2 regions of the Halobacillus sp. K22 genome follow, and region 1 is predicted to be linked to the other one. Evidence: riboswitches for the same ligand, from Rfam matches in the RefSeq annotation. Region 1 holds a riboswitch; the other holds the start of a gene.
The links. Region 1 has a riboswitch for cobalamin ahead of ACTWPM_RS13900 (DUF4430 domain-containing protein). Riboswitches for the same ligand answer to the same signal wherever they lie in the genome.
Positions count from the first base shown of each region.

Region 1 (3,421 bases):
TTTATGAACTGTTCGATGAAGTGATATCTAAAGAACAAGAAGCAATGACAGAAGTATCTTTGCAAGGCCGTTCCTGGGTCATTATTATGACACCATTATATGATAAAGACACCATTAGAGGTGCGGTTGCTGTCTTAAGAGATATGACAGATGAGCGCAGACTGGATAAACTGCGCAAAGATTTTATAGCGAATGTCTCTCATGAACTACGAACACCCATTTCGATGCTCCAAGGGTACAGTGAGGCAATAGTAGACGATGTTGCAGAGAGTAAAGAGGACAAGAATGAACTCGCCCAGATCATTCATGATGAGTCCTTACGAATTGGCAGGCTGGTAAATGAATTATTGGACTTAGCTCGTATGGAAGCAGGTCATATTAATTTATACGTGGAATCTGTAGAGATTGCTCCTTACATGGATAAGATCGAGAGGAAGTTTCAGGGTCTTTCCAGAGAACGACAGGTGGAGTTGATGATAGACGTAGATTCAAAATTAGACTGGCTGGATTTTGATGCGGATCGGATTGAACAAGTATTTACAAACCTTATTGATAATGCTATTCGACATACAACTGAGCATGGATCCGTACAAGTTATAATTGAAGATGGAGGTCATGAATGGGCCGCATCTGTACATGATTCTGGACAGGGAATTTCTGAAGAGGATCTGCCATTTATATTCGAGCGGTTTTACAAAGCAGATAAATCAAGAAAAAGAGAAGCATCTAAGCACAAGAAAGGAACTGGTCTAGGACTTGCCATTGCTAAAAATATTGTAGAAGCACATAATGGTATGATCAGCGTACACAGCAAAGTGGGAGAGGGGACAACTTTTTCTTTCAGAATCCCCAAAAGGGTAGATTTGACCGAAAACTAAGTTGCTAAATGATAAAAAGTGAGTTAATCTATTAATGAGTATATAACTTTATATTGAGTGGATTCAGGTGCCTGAAAAGGCTTAAAATGGGAACCCGGTGAAAGGCCGGGACTGTCCTCGCAACTGTATGTGAAGACGAAAAGGAAGCTCCACTGTGCAAATGCACGGGAAGGGTCCTTAGTAGGATGACGCACAAGTCAGTAGACCTGCCTGATCCCATGTTTCAAAGCTTCGGGGATTGAGCGTTTGAGACAACCGATCGGTTCTATGTAAATATTTCAATTAAAACCATCTGGTTTGTCTTAAGCTTGCCTTTAACGAAGGCAGGCTTTTTTTGATGGATACATAGTGTTAGGTTGTCCATTCGTCCTTTCGAAAAAGCCATTACTAAAAAATGAGAGGATGGAAGCAAGATGAACAAACTTTATGCTTTAATTGTGGCGGTCTTATTAACGGCAGGTACCCTAAGCGGGTGTGGAACACAGAAAGAGGAGCAAGCTAACGCCGTTCAGGAAGAGGAAAAACAGGAAGTCAGTGTTCAAATAGAGATCTCCAAAAATAATGGAGAAGAAACCTTAGCTGATAAAGAACTTTCCGTTGAGGAAGGCGCTACCCTGTTAAATGTCATGGAAGATAATTTTGAAGTGGAGCAAAGCGACGGATTTATTAATAGTATTGAAGGAATATCAGGAGATCAAGAAAAGAAAATGGCCTGGATGTACACCATTAATGGGGAGGAAGCCCAGGTAGGAGCCAACGAATACGAATTAAAACAAGGCGACGAGATTGTATTTGATTATCATTCGTGGGAATGATGGAAAATGAATATTTATAAAATTACCTTAATTGCCATGCTTGCCTCATTAGCTGTTGCAGGCAGAATTGCTTTAAGCCATGTTCCAAATGTGCAGCCGGTCACTGCAATTATCATTTTGACAGGGTTCTGGATGGGACCCGCTGCCGGTTTAATCATGGCATTCCTAACAACCATCGTATCGAATACACTTCTTGGTATGGGCTACTGGACTATATGGCAGGTATTTGCATGGTCAATCATCGGTTTGCTTGCGGGCGTTATTGGAAAGTATAAGCCAAGTTTCCCGGTGTGGGGCCTTTCCATATATGGATTTCTCTCAGGTATATTCTTCGGGCTGGTAATTTCCCTTACCATGCGTTCCATCGGTCAGCCTTTCTGGGGTTATTATTTGGCAGGCCTGCCTTACGATCTGAATCATGCTATTTCCAATATCATCTTCATCCTATTTCTTTCTCCCGTTTTAGGCACATTGTTTAAACGGTACAAAAAGAGAAATGGGCTAACTGAACAAACACCGTATGTTGGAACAACGAATTATCGTTCTTAAAAACACAGGATGCCAGGGATCCCCTGACGCCTGTGTTTTTTCTTTCTATTTGGCTCTTTAAACTTCCGTATTAATTTTAAGGTAAAGCTCCCGTTACTGGAAGACTCAGTTTCGAGATATCTAGTGAGAGAGTTAGGTCCTGCGGGGAACGACTCGCTTTCCGTGGGCATGTGCTGAGCCTCCTCAAGCTAAAGCTTTCCGGGGTCTCACCTATCATGTTGATCCCACAGGAGTCTCCCCGTTCCCCTCCGGACCTGGCCGAATCAGAAACTCGAAACGGCTTCATCCTTCACCCGTTTGAGAAGAAATAATCACATGGGCGTAAATACTTTTCCAGTCTGGAACTATGCGGGATCGCCTGTTATATAAGCAGTCAGGCGGGGTAAGGAGGATAGGATACTCTCTTTTCAGAGGGTCCGTTATTCTCCTTGGCTGGGTTGGTGGGGAAATGGCGAGACTCCCATGGGAATAGGGACTAGGTGAGATCTCGCAGGGAGTGAAACGAGCGAGGAAGCTCACCGTTCCCCCATAGGAAAGCGAGCTATTTCCCCACCAGCCCTCCACCAACTAACGTAACAGACCCAAAATATCTCGAAACTGAGTCTTCCACAATCCGGCCCTTTAGCTTAATAAGCCATTGGTGAAAATTAACACGAACGTCTAAGAGATCCATTTATTTATAAATCCCTTTTAAGGGCCCTTCCTTTATATCTTTTTTTAAATCCTCATATTAAGATAGTGATGTAACTTTTTTCATACATATAACGACTAAATAGATAAGTGGGAGGTACCATTAGTGAAAACGTTCTTTGACGAACTTTACGATAATTATCATCATGATTTGTTTCAATATTTAATCTACATGGTCAAAGATCGCAATCTAGCTGAGGATCTTGTCCAGGAAGTTTATATAAAGGTGCTTAAATCTTATGATTCTTTTGACGGGCGGAGTACTGAAAAAACTTGGCTGCTATCCATAGCGAGGCATGTAGCGATTGATCACTTCCGGAAGCAAAAACGCAAACGGAATCGAATTATGGATTTTTTTGATTGGAATGAAAAAGGGGAGCAGCTTAAAGATTATGCTTCTTTGCCGGATGAGATTGCAATTCAAAATGATGAAATGAAGCAAGTTTATAAAGCACTGGATAACTGTACGGTAGATCAAAGAAATGTAAT
Region 1 covers NZ_JBQQCN010000019.1:30,111-33,531, forward strand. The annotation lists gene ACTWPM_RS13895 (ATP-binding protein) at 1-878, shown strand, start outside; cobalamin riboswitch at 927-1,106, shown strand; gene ACTWPM_RS13900 (DUF4430 domain-containing protein) at 1,292-1,693, shown strand; gene ACTWPM_RS13905 (ECF transporter S component) at 1,700-2,242, shown strand; gene sigX (RNA polymerase sigma factor SigX) at 3,039-3,421, shown strand, end outside.

Region 2 (3,421 bases), on a different contig from region 1:
ACGGGGATCGTATTTTCATCAATCACGTTATCCAGCATTCTTACCTGAATGGAAACTAAACGCTTTAAGACCCCTTCAGGTACAGCGCGGCCGAGATTCACACTGGATAGATTACAAACTACAAAATCTCCCGGTTTTTTAACCGTTATAATTCTTCCTTCTTCTAAATATTGCTCTTCCTGAAGGGTGGGGCTCTGGTTCTGAGTGATCTCTGTACATAGGTTGCTGCAGTAGATCATCCCTGCGTGACGATTCGGATTCATGCGATTTACTTCATCTCGGTAAAACATATAAGGTGTGCCTGTTTCTAGCTGTCCTACCATAATCCTTTTCATAACGTCTATGGCAGCTACTTTTTCTTTCGATAGTTCCGGATGATTTACACATGCTTCGTATCTATCGCGGAAGGTTCCGCTGCCGCGCTCTTCATCATAAGCATCTTCCAATGAAAAGCCCATAACGTCACGAACTTCATGAGGATCGAATAAATACCAGTCTCCACGATTTTCTACAGCTTCCATAAACACATCAGGTATTGAGACACCTGTAAATAAATCATGGGTGCGCTGACGTTCGTCCCCGTTGTTTAAACGGCTGTCAAGAAAAGGGAAAATGTCCTTATGCCATATATCTAAATAGACGGCAATAGCTCCTTGACGCTGCCCGAGCTGATCCACACTGACTGCGGTATTATTCAGTTGCTTCATCCATGGAATAACGCCTGAAGAAACGTCTTTAAATCCTCGAATGTCACTCCCGCGACTTCTGATTTTTCCAAGATACACACCAATTCCTCCGCCGTGTTTGCTCAAGTTCGCTATATCTGTATTGCTGTCATATATGGACTGCAAACTGTCATCTACCGTGTCAATAAAACAAGAGCTTAACTGGCCATATCTTTTTCCTGCGTTAGAAAGAGTGGGCGTAGCGACTGTCATGTATAAATGACTTAAAGCCCAATAGGCTTCTTTTATAAGCCCAATTCTTACTGACTTTTTCTCCTGGGCCATGATTACCATCGAAATGATCATAAACCTTTCTTGTGGAAGTTCATATATGTCTTTGGACTTGGAACGTGCTAAATATCGATCGCTTAAAGTTTTAAGACCAATATAAGTAAATAAGTGATCACGTTCAGGAACAAGGGTAGCTTCAAGCTCATCTATTTCCTCTTTTGAATAATCGTTAAGTAAAGATGTTGAGTAGATTTGTTCATGAGTTAGAATCTCAATTAATGAATGAAATCCCTTATAAGCATGTTCCTCCATGCGGTTGTGTGCAGCGTTCTTATACATTTGGTCTAAGTGAAGCCTGCTCGCAGCAAAGGTCCAATCAGGCTCTGCTTCATTCATTTCAGCCAGACACTCGAGGATTAGTGCTTTGGCTTGCTCTTCTTGTGACATTTGCCTCAGTCCAAGCCCGGGAACTTTGTTTAGTATCCGTTCCAGATCAAGATGGGGAAAGACATGTTGAATGTCTTTTAGCTTCTGATTCCATTCTGTTTCCATAGATTGAACGTTCATGTATTCATACTCCTTTTTTCATAAGTAATTTCGGACATAAAAAAATCCGCTCATTTATTGAGCGGATGAAACCATAGAACGAAGTGTACAAAGCATACAAAGACCTCATTCTATCGCTTCATCTTCTCAATCCCCGAAGAAGTTGAAACTCCAGCGAATAAAGACAGGTCTCCTGACTTACGTTCGATTCTACTATGGTCCTTCCCGTACTTAAGTACAGTGGATTATCCATTTCGCGAACGCTAACAGTTGCGGGGGCAGTTCCGGCTTTCTCCGGATTCCCTATTAAGCCTTATGGCATCTTTGCTTCGCAAATACTATATATAGTATTCGTTGATTATTTAATTAGCTTATATTGTGTTTATATCATAACGGACTAGAGAGGAAAGTGCAAATGATTCTATGAAAGTTCACACTTTAAAATTATAAATTTTTCCATAAAAAAGATTTTTATTGCGCTTTTTTCCTGTCCTGAAAAATTTTAAAAAATTCGCTCACTTGATTATAATAAAGGTTATTAACGCTCTATGGTGAACTATACATTAATAAAAGAAATAGATAAACAGGGGGATTCGTAATCATGGACCAATCATTTAACTGGCATAAAGAAGCCGCAAAACAATGGGATGAGCGGGCGGAGTTTTGGAATCAGCGAAGTCAGACTATGTGGGAAGAGGGGAGCCGTAAGACAATTATTCCTTTCTTGAAAAATCATCTTTCCCCGGGGGACGCCATTGCTGATCTGGGTTGTGGAGATGGATATGGGTCTTATAAATTGTATAAGGAAGGATACCGAGTCACTGGTGTAGACCTTTCGAAAGATATGATTGAACGTGCAGTGGAACGATTACAAACCGAGGGACTAACCTTTACTCAGGGGGATTTGACAAAACTGCCTTTCACTTCAGAAAGCTTTGATGGCATCATGGCCGTGAACTCTCTGGAGTGGATTGAAGTTCCCCACCAGGGACTTGAGGAAATGAAGAGGATCTTACGCCCGGGCGGAAAACTATGTATTGGAATATTAGGACCTACAGCCATGCCGAGGGTAAATAGTTATCGAAGAGTTTATGGTGAGAAAGTGATTTGCAACACGATGATGCCGTGGGAACTTGCTAAGATGGCTGAAGAAACTGGCTGGAGGTATATGGAAGGCAGAGGAGTTTATAAACGAGGGGTTGATGAGACTCAAATTGCCCATCTGGATGAGGATTTAAAGCAAGCCCTTACATTTATGTGGATATTCATCTTTGAGAAGCAGAAATAGTACAAAACTGCGGACCAGCCTCCGCTAATGTTTAAAATTGTAGAAAAAGCCCGCGATTTTGTTTGTTTTTCTGAGCAAAATCGCGGGCTTGGTTTATGAAAGGAGCTTTAATCCCACTGCCGCAGAAATGATCAAGATGATACATCCTATTCGTTTCCACTCCGCTGATTCATTAAAGAATACCATTCCAAGAAGTGCACCACCTGCAGCGCCAATTCCTGTCCACACGGAGTAAGCGGTAGCCATAGGGATGGTCTCCATGGCTAAGGTTAAGAATATAAAACTCAAGCCAAAGCCAGAAGCCATGGCTAAAATAGACACCATCGATTTTCTTTTGTGAAAAAGGGGAATCATTGCAACTCCGGACATCTCAAAAAGGCCAGCTACCACTAAATAGAACCAACTCATTTGATCACGCCCCTTCCTTATCATTCAATAACTTCAAACCGATCACTCCGCTTAAAAGGACAGCGATAAGCGTAATTTTCCCCCATGCCACAGGGGCATCAAATAATACAATTTCAGCGAGCACCGTTCCTGCAGCGCCTAACCCAGTAAAAACAGCATAAGCGGTTCCTACAGGAAGTTTCTTGCCGGATGCGATGAGATAATAGAAGCTCACTACAATAGC
Region 2 covers NZ_JBQQCN010000010.1:80,546-83,966, reverse strand. The annotation lists gene ACTWPM_RS09475 (ribonucleoside-diphosphate reductase subunit alpha) at 1-1,523, opposite strand, end outside; cobalamin riboswitch at 1,670-1,843, opposite strand; gene ACTWPM_RS09470 (methyltransferase domain-containing protein) at 2,104-2,790, shown strand; gene ACTWPM_RS09465 (DMT family transporter) at 2,884-3,198, opposite strand; gene ACTWPM_RS09460 (DMT family transporter) at 3,203-3,421, opposite strand, start outside.
Region 2: linked by a shared signal. The riboswitch ahead of ACTWPM_RS09475 (ribonucleoside-diphosphate reductase subunit alpha) and the one ahead of ACTWPM_RS13900 (DUF4430 domain-containing protein) in region 1 are both predicted to bind cobalamin.